Regions from separate parts of the Bradyrhizobium sp. 195 genome, predicted to be linked through region 1. Evidence: predicted binding sites of a transcription regulator. Region 1 holds the regulator's gene; each other region holds the start of a gene.
The links. The regulator PhoB, encoded in region 1, activates phosphate uptake and scavenging genes when phosphate is short. The targets are predictions, from matches to a motif close to TGTCATNNANCTGTCAT.

Region 1 (4,311 bases):
CAACCGCTGCCCGAGGCACCGGCCAAGGTCACCGCGCGCAACCTCAACTTCTACTACGGTGAGCACCATGCGCTGAAGAACATCAATCTGGCGCTCGGCACCCACCGTGTCACGGCCTTCATCGGCCCGTCCGGTTGCGGCAAGTCGACCCTGCTGCGCATCTTCAACCGGATGTATGATCTTTATCCGGGCCAGCGCGCCACCGGCCAGCTGATGCTCGACCAGACCAACATCCTCGACGCCAGGCTGGACCTCAATTTGCTGCGCGCCCGAGTCGGCATGGTGTTCCAGAAGCCGACGCCGTTCCCGATGACGATCTACGAGAACATCGCCTTCGGCATCCGCCTCTACGAGAAGATCTCGAAGTCCGAGATGGACGACCGCGTCGAGAAGGCGCTGCGTGGCGGCGCGCTGTGGAACGAGGTCAAGGACAAGCTCAACGCCTCCGGCCTGTCGCTCTCCGGCGGTCAGCAGCAGCGCCTCTGCATCGCGCGCACCGTCGCGGTGCGGCCCGAGGTGATCCTGTTCGACGAGCCCTGCTCGGCACTGGATCCGATCTCGACCGCCAAGGTCGAGGAGCTGATCCAGGAACTGTCCGACAACTACACGATCGCGATCGTCACCCACAACATGCAGCAGGCGGCGCGCGTCTCCGACAAGACCGCCTTCATGTATCTCGGCGAGCTGATCGAGTTCGACGACACCAGCAAGATCTTCACGTCGCCGACCGACCGGCGCACGCAGGATTACATCACCGGCCGGTTCGGCTGAGGAGACGGAACATGGGTACTGAACATACCGCCAAGGCTTTCGACACCGACCTCCAGGAGCTCACCCGCCTGGTCGCCGAGATGGGCGGGATCGCCGAGCGCATGATCGTCGAATCCGTCGACGCGCTGATCCGCCGCGACGTCGCGCTCGGCCAGCGCGTCGTCACCATCGACGCCGAGCTCGACGCGCTGCAGAAGCGCATCGAGGAACGCGCCGTGCTCACCATCGCCCGCCGCCAGCCGATGGCGGTCGATCTGCGCGAGATCGTCGGCGCCATGCGCGTTGCGACCGACCTTGAGCGGATCGGCGACCTCGCCAAGAACATGGGCAAGCGCGTCGCCGCGCTGGAGACCGACTTCCATCCGCTGAAGCTGTTCCGCGGCCTGGAGCACATGACCGACCTCGTGCAGCAGCAGGTCAAGTCGGTGCTGGACGCCTATGCCGCGCACGATCTGCCGGCGGCGATGGCGGTGTGGAAGGGCGACGAGGAAGTCGACGCGATCTGCACCTCGCTGTTCCGCGAGCTCCTCACCTACATGATGGAGGATCCGCGCAACATCTCGTTCTGCATCCATCTGATGTTCTGCGCCAAGAACATCGAGCGGATCGGCGACCACGCCACCAACATCGCCGAGACCGTGTTCTACATGATCGAGGGCCAGGCGATCACCGACAAGCGGCCGAAGGGCGACATGACCACCTTCGCCACGACGATCCCGAATAGCTGAAGACCTCAAGGAGCGACGACACCATGGGCGCACGCATTATGGTGGTTGAGGACGAGGAAGCTCTCACCGAGCTTCTTCGCTACAACCTCGAGGGCGACGGCTATGACGTCGAGACGGTCATGCGCGGCGACGACGCCGACACCCGCCTCAAGGAGCACATTCCCGACCTGATCGTGCTCGACTGGATGCTGCCGGGCCTGTCAGGCATCGAGCTGTGCCGCCGCCTGCGCACCCGCCCCGAGACCAAGCAGCTGCCGATCATCATGCTCACCGCGCGCGGCGAGGAGAGCGAGCGCGTACGCGGTCTTGCGACCGGCGCCGACGACTACATCGTCAAGCCGTTCTCGGTGCCGGAGCTTTTGGCGCGCGTGAAGGGTCTGCTCAGGCGCGCCAGCCCCGAGCGGCTCGCCACCGTGCTCGCCTATGGCGATATCGAGCTCGATCGCGACAAGCGTCGCGTCGCGCGCTCGGGCCGGCCGATTGATCTCGGCCCGACCGAATATCGGCTGCTGGAGTTCTTCCTGGAGCATCCCGGCCGCGTGTTCTCGCGCGAGCAGCTGCTCGACAGCGTCTGGGGCCGCGACATCTACATCGACGAGCGCACCGTCGACGTCCATATCGGCCGCCTGCGCAAGCTGCTCAATCTCGGCCGCGAGCAGGACCCGATCCGCACCGTCCGCGGCGCCGGCTACGCGCTGGATGATCGCTTCGCGAAGGCTGAGCAGACGTAAGGTTTGCGGGCTGTTGCCACAACGTCGGTGTCGTCCCGGACAAGCGAAGCGCCGATCCGGGACCCATAACCACAGGCAGCGGTTGTTTTTGCGAAAAGGTAACTCCGAGTCCCCGTAACCACATCTTGCGGTGGCTATGGGTCCCGGATCTGCGCGCGCTTGTGGCGCGCTTGTCCGGGACGACATCGAGTTTGTTGAGCCATCATCAGATGACGGCTCTCTCTTGATCTCAGAACAAGCTTACCGCGGGCCCGGCTTGGCCGGTGCACGACGACGGTCCGCCGCGGGCTGATACGCCACGCGCGAGTGCTGGGCGCAATAGGGCAGGCCGGAGAGCGCCTTGCCGCCGCAGAAGAAGAAATCCGGGCTCGAGGGATCGCCGACCGGCCAGTGGCAGGTCGCCTCGTTCAGCTCGAGCAGCGACAACCTCTGGCTCATCGGCACCACGTTGTCGTAGGTGACAGGCTCTGCCTCCACCTCGACCTCGAAGGCCTGCGCCAGCGCGGTGTTGCCGCGCGCAATGGGGCGGGTCACGCGCATCATGTGCTGCGCGGGACGCGCCTTGCGCGGGCGGGGCGCTGCCGACGAAGGGCTCTTGGCGCGGCCGGACAGACCGAGCCTGTGCACTTTGCCGATCACGGCATTGCGGGTCACATTGCCGAGCTCTGCTGCGATCTGGCTGGCCGAAAGTCCGGCCTCCCAGAGCTTTTTCAGCTGCTCGACGCGATCATCGGACCAGGTCAAAACCGTCATTGCACCCTTTCCCTCGCTGCCGGCCAGCCATCCTGGGGCCTTGCAGCGAATGCCTAAGCCTTCAAAAACCCGTGCCGTCAGAATCCCTTAAGGCTCGCCGGGCGCGTGACTGACGCCCGAACGTTTACGCCGGTACAAGAGGACTCTTGGGATCAGAACCGCTGCACGAGATGTCGTATCTGACAATCCAAACGCTACAATATGGCGTGACTCCCGCGCAAGAGTCCGCCGACTCGCTTCCACATGTTCCGTGGTGAAAACCCGCAAAATCGGCACCGCAAGACTACGGATTCAGCGTTTCCTGAGGCTTTCCGGGCGGCATTGACACCCGTCTTGCCAAGCATAAGATAGTCCTGCGTGCCGCCCTTAAAAGGCGGCACGTTTCGTTTTCCGGGCCGGTCAATGGTGCGTTGCGCAATGCACGCGTCACACCGTCCGCAACATTCAAGTGATCGTCATGACTAACAGCGCAGCGCCGCATTTGCTCCCCGTTTTCGCCAGGGCCGACCTCGGTTTCGAACGCGGCGAAGGCTGCTGGCTGATCGCGACCAATGGCGATCGCTATCTCGATTTCACCTCGGGAGTCGCTGTGAATGCGCTCGGCCATTGCCACCCGCATCTGATCAAGGCGCTGCAGGAGCAGGCGACCAGGCTCTGGCACATGTCGAACCTGTTTCAGAGCCCGGACGGCGAGAAGCTCGCCGTGCGCCTGTGCAATGAAAGCTTCGCGGACTTCGTGTTCTTCTGCAATTCCGGCGCCGAAGCGCTGGAGGGTGTGATCAAGCTGGTCCGCCATCATCACTTCTCCAAGGGCCATCCCGAGCGCTACCGCATCATCACCTTCGAAGGCGCGTTCCATGGCCGTACGCTGGCAACGCTCGCGGCGACCGGCTCTGCAAAATATCTCGAAGGTTTTGGCCCGCCGATGGACGGTTTCGACCAGGTCCCGCATGGTGACCTCGAAGCCGTGAAGAAAGCGATCGGCCCCGACACTGCCGGCATCCTGATCGAGCCGATCCAGGGCGAGGGCGGCGTGCGCTCGGCGACGCCTTCTTTCCTCAAGGCGCTGCGCCAGCTTTGCGACGAGAAGGGCCTGCTGCTCGCATTCGACGAGGTGCAGACCGGCATGGGCCGCAGCGGCGATCTCTTCGCTTACAGGCGCACCGGCGTCACACCTGACGTGATGTCGCTGGCGAAGGCGCTCGGCGGCGGCTTCCCGATCGGCGCGGTGCTGGCGACCGCGGATGCGGCTTCCGGCATGGGGCCCGGTTCGCACGGCTCGACCTTCGGCGGCAATCCGCTGGCGATCTCGGCGGCCAATGCGGTGC
Region 2 (4,311 bases), 3.5 Mb from region 1:
CCTCGTTCGGCCGCGATGGCGAGCGCACGCCAGCCGTCGCGGACAGGAGTGGGGATGTGCGCGGACGGCAAAATCGTGTGGTCCTGACGCCCGGGGTCTGTGCGTCAAGTGTTGCGGTGATGCGGTGGCCCAACCGGGTTCGCGCATCAGCCATCCGCAAGGCGACGGGGGCAATAGTGCATCGCTCCCCGGGGAGAGCACGACATAAGCCGTAAATCCATCCGTGCAGGGAAGGCCGGTCGTTCCGGCGTCACCTGTAGTCCACCCCGTGCGCGTCTTGTTCGCACACGGGACCGCGGGTGCCAGCCGGCGCCCGGCCTTCCCTGCGCCCTTTCTCAAGAAGGGAGCAACGAAGAGAGCAAAGCTCGGGCGAAATGAGCCGCGAGAACGCGAAGGTGTGTCTGCGATGACGATGCGATGTGAAAGAGCGACGCCGCCCCCACGCACTCCGTCATTGCGAGCGCAGCGAAGCAATCCAGACTGTCTCGGCGGAGGGATTCTGGATTGCTTCGCTGCGCTCGCAATGACGGCGTGGAGGCACCCGGGCAGACTCGTTCCCCGGACGCGGCTCAGCAGCGCAGCTTGTCCGGGACACGGCGCCTCACGCGCTCTCCGTCTCCCGATGCACGTCGTGCACCACGAGGCCCATGCCTTCGTCCGGCATCTTGATCCAGTCACGGCGCTTCAGGGTGCGCTTGGTGTCTTCATAGCCGCTGGTCCAGTGCTCGCGCATCGAGGTGCCCGAGAATTCGTGGTCCTTGGCGTCGCCCTCATAGGCCTTCTGCTGGTAGATCAGATGCAGGATCGCGATCTCGGGCATGTTGCGCAGGCTCGCCTTGAGCTTGCGCTCCTCCTCGGAGAGCTGCTCGTCCGGCAATTTGGCCAACGCCTTGTAGAGCAGGACCTTGAGGTTGTGGGTGCGGCGATAGACGTCGGTGTTGTGGCGCGTGCGCGAGGAATACATGATGTCCTTGTGGCGGGCCATCACGTCCTGGATCGAGCGCGGCAGCACGCCCCGCGCGCTGAACAGGTCGACCTGGAACACCAGCGAATTGAGCGCGTCCTCCTGGTCGAGCAGGTGCTGCAGCGGGGTGTTGGAGACGATGCCGCCATCCCAGAAATGATCGGTGCCGATCCGCACCATCGGCAGCGCCGGGGGCAGGGCGCCGGAAGCCATGATGTGCTCCGGCTCGATCTCGTCATGGGCGTTGTCGAAATAGATGAAATTGCCTGAGAGCACGTTCACCGCGCCGACAGCGAAGCGGACCTTCTTCTCGTTGATGAGGTCGAAGTCGACGAGCTCGAGCAGGCTCTCCTTCAGCGGCATCGTGTCGTAGTAACTGGTGGCGGTGCGTGCGCCGACCGGGCTGAACCAGGGATTGATCTGGTGCGGGGTGAAGAATCCGGGCTGGCCCATCGCCGAGGTCATCCACGCGCTGGTGAAGTTACGCCACTGGCGGAAGTCGTCGCCGTCGGGCGTGTAGTGCCAGATCTTGCGGTTGGTGATGCGCTCCCAGAACGTGCGCAGTGCCTCCAGCCGTTTCTCCGGCCTGTTGCCGGCGATGATGGCAGAGTTAATTGCACCGATGGAAACACCGCAAACCCAATCGGGTTCGATGCCGGCCTCGTGCAGCGCCTGATAGACGCCGGCCTGGTAGGCGCCGAGCGCTCCGCCGCCCTGCAGCACCAACGCGACGCGATCGCAGCGCTCGGGGCGCCAGCCGTGCGCGGGAGGCTGTTGCGTCTGATGGGTCGGTTGCGGCGTGCGGGCGTCCATGGCGTGCCTCCTGCATGCCCCGAACGATTGCGTCCTGCCGTGACGCGCTGATGACAATGCCGGCTCGCGCGCATCGACTGCATGCAAGGCTGCTGCAGCGGAATGACGAGAGGTCACGTCCCTGACGGAAATCCATCACATCGCAGTCAACGAGGGTCGCTAGCAATTCGCGCCAAGCCTGTCGCCGCCGGGGCGGGCATCACAGAAGGCATCACGCGAGGAGACCAGCGATGCGCAGGGAAGACGTGCTGAAACTTCCGTCCATGCCGGCCGCCGGGCCGAGCTATCCAGCCGGGCCCTACCGCTTCGTCAATCGCGAATTCCTCGTCATCACCTACGAGACCGATCCCGACTTGATCCGCGCCGGCCTGCCTGAGCCGCTGGAGCCGATCGGCCAGCCGATCGTGCACTACGAATGGATCAAGATGCCGGATTCATCCGGCTTCGGCAGCTACACCGAATCCGGTCTCGTCATCCCCGCGCGCCTCAATGGCGAGGAAGTCAATTTCGTCTCGCAGATGTATTTGGACGATGATCCGCCGATCGCGGCCGGCCGCGAGATCTGGGGCTTTCCCAAGAAGTACGCTCATCCCAAGCTCGAGATCGTCAAGGACACGCTGACGGGCACGCTGGAATATGCCGGCCAGCTCGTCGCCATGGGCACGATGGGTTACAAGCACGAGAGCATGGCCGGCAACGGTGAGCTCACTCGCGCCACGCTGTCGAAGACGCAGATCAATCTGAAGATGATCCCGGGCGTGGATGGCCGTCTCGAAGTCTGCCAGCTCGTCGCGATCAACCTCACCGATATCGTGCCGAAGGGGTCCTGGATGGGGCCGGGTCGGCTGCATCTGGTGCCGCACGTCAACGCGCCCGTGGCGGATTTCCCGGTCCGTCGCTGTCTCGGCGCGCATCATTACATCGCCGACCTGACGTTGCCGTTTGGCCGCGTCGTGCATGACTACATCAGGGAAGCCGAGGCGGCCGCGACAGGGTTGGCGGCGGAATAGGGCGCCATCATCAAACTGTAACACTGGCGTAATTGAGTACCCGCGCGGGTCCGGAAGATGCCGTCAGCCATCTTCCGGATATGGGGCATTGTGGACGGTTGGGGTTGGCCATGGCGGAGCCGGCAAAGTTAGTCACCGCGACAACGGATGCCGAACCGGCCATTCCCGGGCTGGTCTGGGCGTTTCGCCTGCACAGCGACGGCAGTGCCGAGCCGCTACCGATCGACCACCCGATCGAGTTCAGTCATGACGGCCGGCTCTGGCTGCATTTCAACCTGACCGACGCGCGCGTGCGGCCGTGGATCGCGGCGTCAACGCTGCCGCCGCTCGCGCGCGAGCTATTGCTGTCGAACGATACGTTCCAGCAGCTCCACGTCATCGATCACTGCGTCTACGGCGTGTTCTCCGACCTCGTGCGCGAGATCGACAGCCCGACAGAGGAGACCGCGTTCCTGCGCTTTGCCATGACCGAGCGTCTCCTGGTCAGCGGCCGCCATCAGACGCTCTGCTCGGCGGATGCGACGCGCCGCGTCCTCGAAGGCGGTTACCGCGTCGACAATGTCGCCCATCTTCTGGAGAAGATCGTCGACGAGGTCGCCGACACGCTTGACAGGATGGCCGACAAGCTCGGGCAGGAGATCGACGACATCGAGGAGCGGATTCTCGCCGAGGATGCAAAACCGGAGATGCGGCGCAATCTCGGCCGCCTGCGCCGGACTTGTGTGAGATTGCACCGGCAGCTCACCGGCCTGCGCGTGCTGTTTCATCGGCTCGACCAGAAGAACACCGATCACCTGTCGCCTGCCTTGCGGATCCAGGCCGGCAAGCTCGCGCAGCGGCTCGATGGTCTCGACCACGACATCGTCGAGCTCAGGGAGCGCAGCCGCCTGCTCGAGGAGGAGCTGCGCTTCAAGAATGAGGAGGAGAGCAACCGCCATCTCCACACGCTCTCGATCGTGACCTCGCTATTGCTGCCGCCGACGCTGATCACCGGCATCTTCGGCATGAACACCAAGGGCCTGCCGCTGACAGAGGTCGAGAGCGGATTCCTCTGGGCGGCGGTGCTGATGGCCTGCTCGGTTGCGGCGGCCTATCTCTTCATGCGGCGCACGGGCATCTTCAAGTAGCGTATTGATCGTGAGTTGGCGTGCCCAGAGATCTCCGTTGCGACGCGCGGCCACGATTGTGCTGGCGTGCGCGGCGGGCAACACCAGTGCGTTTGCCGGCGCCAAGGATGAGAGCGCGGCCCCATGGTTGTTTCCGAAATGGTTCAACCAATGGCATGACGGCCTCGCCGGCAGGGGCCTGAATTTCGGCGCCACCTACATCGCGGACAATATCGCCAACGTCTCCGGCGGCGTGAAGCGCGGCGCCATCCATTTCGGCCGCCTCGATCTCTCTGTCGATGCCGATCTCGACAAGCTTGTCGGCTGGACCGGCGGGCGATTCTACGCCAATGCCTTCGTGATCTACGGCCAGGGACTCAGCCGCAACTACGCGATGAATCTCGCAACCATCAGCGAG
Region 3 (4,311 bases), 1.7 Mb from region 1:
CAGGCCATCGCGGGTCGGCGCCGAGGTGTGGCATCCCGCGCAATTGGCCTTGTCGGGATCGTTGAAGACTTGCAGGCCGCGCAGCTCGCTCTCGGACAGCCGCGCCTTTCCTTCGAGCCAGTAATCATACTTGCTGGTGTAGGGATGGAAGCTGACTTCCTCGACCTGATAGCGCGCCACCGCGAACATCTCCTCCGCGATCAGGAGCCGCTGATTCCTCAGCACGCCGGCGCCGAACAGCTCGACGAAGCGCTGCACATAAGGCGCGCGGCGCAGCTTGTCGGCGACGATCTCGGCGCTGCCGCCGTCCATCTCGTTGGGATCGAGCAGCGGAAACAGCGCCTGGTCCTGCAGCGTGTCGGCGCGGCCGTCCCAGAACAGGCCGCCCTGCGGCACGATGTTGGCCGAAGCGCCGCTGCCGCCCGCGGTCTTCGTCGCGCGCACGGCCTGCTGGCCTATTGCGGCCATCTGGGCGAGGTCGACGATGTTGTCGTCATCCCCTTTGTCGGAACCGATGCTGAAATTCGGCTGGCGTTCGAGATAGGTCAGCGACGGCACCGCACGGGCGCCTTGCTGCGCCAGGTTGGCGCCGCCGAGCATGACCGGCCCGTCATTGGGCGGTCCATAAGCGTGATCCGGGCTGTGACAGGAGGCGCAGGAGAGCGAACCGGACGAGGAGAGTGAGGCGTCATAAAAAATCTCCCTGCCGAGCTGCGCCATCGCCGACAACGGCGCGACCGGCGGACGCATAAGGCGAACCGGATTCGGATTGGCGCCCGCCGGGATCGCCTCAGCAAACCCTTGCGTCTCGACCGCAAAGACGGCGCCGGCCAGACAAAGCAGGCCGGCGCCGAGGAGCCACATCGTGCAGCGGTTCATGTGACGAGCGTCCTAGTGATGGTGGTGCTCGTCCGGCGGGCTGGTGATGACAGTGCCGGAGGTCGGATCGAGGAACAGCGCGTCGGCCCGGAGATCGTGGCGATGGTCCTGATCGAAATCGAACAGGTCCATGATCGATCCGGCGCCGGCGTCGAACGAGCCGCCGCCCAGACGCCGGCCGCGCAGCCAATTGTCCTCGATGAACCGCACCACGGAGGCCTGCGAGATGTAGGTGTGGCTGACGAAGTTCGTCCTGGCGTAGGGCGAGACCACGATGAAGGGAACGCGGGTGCCCGGACCGCAGCGGCCGTTCACCGGTTGACCGGCGAGGCCCTTCGGCGCCGGCTGCTTCTGCGGGCCGAGGCCGCAGAGGCCGGGGCCGTTGACCTGATCGGCGGTCGCATCGTAGGAGGCGCTCTTCGGCGCGACGTATTGGTGGTCGTACCAGCCGTCGGAGTCGTCATAGGTGATGATGACTGCGGTCTCGCGCCACTCCGGCTGCCTCTGGAGGAAGTTGATCAGCTCGACATTGCCGACCTGCTCGTCGAGCGGATCGGAGTTGCCGGCATGACCGTCCTGGAAGGCCGGCATCTTGATGTAGGAGACGGCCGGGAAATTGCCGGCCTTCACCGCGGCGTAGAAGTCCTCGAGATCGTAGCCGTGGTTGGCCGGATCGATCTTGCCGCCCATCGCGTAGGTATGGCCGACGGCGTGGACCGAGCTCGGCCGCGCATGGGTCGGGTTCGCGGTCGACTTGTAGTACTGGAAGAAGGCGTGGTGCGGGATGTAGTCGACGATGGTGCCGTTGACGTTGCTGGAGAACGTGCTGCGGGCGCAACCGGTGGTGCCGTTGGCGTTCTTGAGCGTCAAGTCGAAGCCGCCCATGAAGCTGCCCCAGCTGATCCGCTCGTCGTTGAGCAGATCGCCGATGTTCTTGCCGCCCATCAGGATCGTGCTGGTGGTGCTCGAGCAGGGATCGTTGCCCGGGTCGGTGTCGCCGATCAGCGTCAAACCGCCCTGGCCGTCGGCGATCGAGGATGAGGTGCCGACGACGTTCTGCACGCCGTTGGTCTGGCCCGAAACGACTTCCAGCATGCCGGGCGTCGACGGGCCGAAGGTGTCGGTCCAGGCGTTGTCGCTCATGGAGAAATGCTGGGCGTAAGTCCACAAGGCGGTGACGGTGTTGCCGTCGAAATAACCCATGACCTGACCGTTGGTGCCGAACGCGCCGGCGCCGCCGGCGGTGCCGCGGCCGGTGAATTTCGGGAACAGATCGTCCTTGCCGTTGTCGACGGCCTGCTGCTCGGGTGTGTAGCTGTGGTTCTGCGAGCGCGTGTTGGCCTGGGTACGGTCGAGGCGGAACGGCTCCGTCGCGCCGGTGCCGTTGGCCGGGCTGTTGTTGGGGTTGTTGACCAAGAGGTTCGCCGTGGCGAGGTTGTTCACCTTCGGCGTATGCGGCTTCGGCACGAACGGGATCGAGCCCGACGGATTGGCCGCGTTCGGATAGGTCGCGAAGTAATGATCGAAGGAGCGGTTCTCGTTGAAGATGATCACGAGATGCTTGATTGGAGTCTCGGTGTGGATCTCATGCGGATGGCGGTGGTGATCGTCTTGATCATGCCCGTGATCACGGTCCCGACCGAAATCGTCCGCAAGGACGGGAATGCTGCACGCGAGTGCCGTCGTGGCCGCGAAAAACGCGACCGTCGTCAGAAATCTGGATTTCATTGTTGTGTTGCCCCGAAGGAATGACGCCGACCTTCGGGACCTTAACGGCGCCCCATGACAGACCCGTGTCAGTTTGACGCACGACAATTTGCGCAATTGCTCGAACAGACTTATCGTCTGGGCGAAGCTGGCCGGGACGGCACCGCTTCACCACGAGATGGTGGTGCGAGCCGAGGATTCGACAACGCTACTCCGCCCGGATCGGCGCGTCCTTCATGCCGTTATTGTCATAGGCCTTGCGCAGCGTGCCGTTGGTCGTCGCATCCGTCATGAACCTCGTGACGAAGGTCAGTGCTTGGCTGTGGCCGAGCGGCACGGCGGCGGCGGTCACCGTCTTCTTGAAGGTCTCGTCCAGCACCCTGGTGCCGGGAATCTTCTGGGCCATCTTGTTGAGCTGATCGCGCGAGAGCGCAAAGGCGTCGATCTCGCCGCTCTTGAGCAAGCCGAAGATCTCGTCATAGGTCTGATAGCCCGTGACTGTTGCGTGCTTCAGATGCGCGATCGCGCCGCGCATGGTCGTGGTGGCGTTGACGGCGGCCACCTTGATGCCGGGCTGGTCGAGCGTCGCAAAATTGGTGACGACCGAGCCGGGCTTGACGATGTAGGTGGCGTCCGCGACCTCGTAGATCGGGCCGAACATCATCTTGGTCTCGCGCTCGGGATCTTTGGGCAGCCAGGTGACGTCCCAGGTCCCCTTGCCAGCGGCATCGGTGATCTGTCCTGAATTCTGGTGCACGACATATTCGACGGGGACGCCGAGCTGGGCGGCCATCGCCTTGCCGAGATCGACAGGGACGCCGGCATAGCCGGCATCGGTCTTGGTCGACCAGAATGCGCCGCCTGCGGGGCTGATTGCGATCGCGACCCGCAGCTTGCCAGTCGGCGCGATCTCGTCCTTCAGACCATCGGCTAGCGCGGGCATGGCAACCGCCGCGGCAAGAGCGAGGCCGGCGAAGGCCGACCGAAATAGCGCTGGCATGTCATGGTCTCCTCACCTTTTCTTCTTGGCTTCTTCGCGGCTGGCTCGCGCACCGCCATACGGTCTTTGACATAATTCTGGTCGATCGTGCGCTCGGTGAAAAGCGGTTTGACGTGACAAATCTGTCAAAGGCCACACCGCCCCGGGCAGCGCAAGGCCTGCGACTGCCATGGCCATGGTGTTTCACGGCCGGACATTTGTTGGTAGCCTGTCGCACCCACAGACGATACTCGGGGGGCTACCGAATGACCTCATCCAATCCCGCATCGCCCGCACGGCGCAATGAAGCGTGGAGACAGGCCGGGCGGACACTCGCCGCCACGGCGGTCGTGATCGCGCTGACGGGCTGCGAGGACAAGAACACGTTCGTGGCACCGCCGCCCCCCAAGGTGGAGGTGGCAACGCCGGTGCAGCGTCCGGTGACGCGCTACATCGAGGCCACCGGCAACACCGCGCCGATCAAGAGCGTCGACCTCGTGGCGCGGGTGCAGGGCTTTCTGCAATCGATCGACTATCAGGACGGCAGCTTCGTCAAGCAGGGCACCCAGCTCTTCACGATCGAACCGGAGACCTATAAGCTCAAGCTCGAGCAGGCGCAGGCGGCCGAGTCCGGCGCGCAGGCCACGGTCAAGCAGGCGGAAGCGGACTTCAAGCGGCAGGTCGAGCTGGTGCAGCGCCAGGCGGTCTCGCAGTCGACGCTCGACACCTCGACATCGACCCGCGAC

Region 2: a site for PhoB is predicted at 1,817-1,833, ahead of IVB26_RS18170 (acetoacetate decarboxylase). Genes of this name have one in related genera too.
Region 3: a site for PhoB is predicted at 2,662-2,678, ahead of IVB26_RS10335 (phospholipase C). Genes of this name have one in related genera too.

What each region holds. Positions count from the first base shown of each region.
Region 1 covers NZ_CP082161.1:496,645-500,955, forward strand. Annotated here, with positions in the region: gene pstB (phosphate ABC transporter ATP-binding protein PstB) at 1-771, shown strand, start outside; gene phoU (phosphate signaling complex protein PhoU) at 783-1,499, shown strand; gene phoB (phosphate regulon transcriptional regulator PhoB) at 1,523-2,230, shown strand; gene IVB26_RS02230 (GcrA family cell cycle regulator) at 2,471-2,983, opposite strand; gene IVB26_RS02235 (aspartate aminotransferase family protein) at 3,441-4,311, shown strand, end outside.
Region 2 covers NZ_CP082161.1:3,974,685-3,978,995, forward strand. Annotated here, with positions in the region: gene IVB26_RS18165 (patatin-like phospholipase family protein) at 602-1,777, opposite strand; gene IVB26_RS18170 (acetoacetate decarboxylase) at 2,008-2,787, shown strand; gene IVB26_RS18175 (transporter) at 2,898-3,914, shown strand; gene IVB26_RS18180 (carbohydrate porin) at 3,952-4,311, shown strand, end outside.
Region 3 covers NZ_CP082161.1:2,232,790-2,237,100, reverse strand. Annotated here, with positions in the region: gene IVB26_RS10340 (cytochrome-c peroxidase) at 1-879, opposite strand, end outside; gene IVB26_RS10335 (phospholipase C) at 892-2,607, opposite strand; gene IVB26_RS10330 (ABC transporter substrate-binding protein) at 2,795-3,586, opposite strand; gene IVB26_RS10325 (efflux RND transporter periplasmic adaptor subunit) at 3,832-4,311, shown strand, end outside.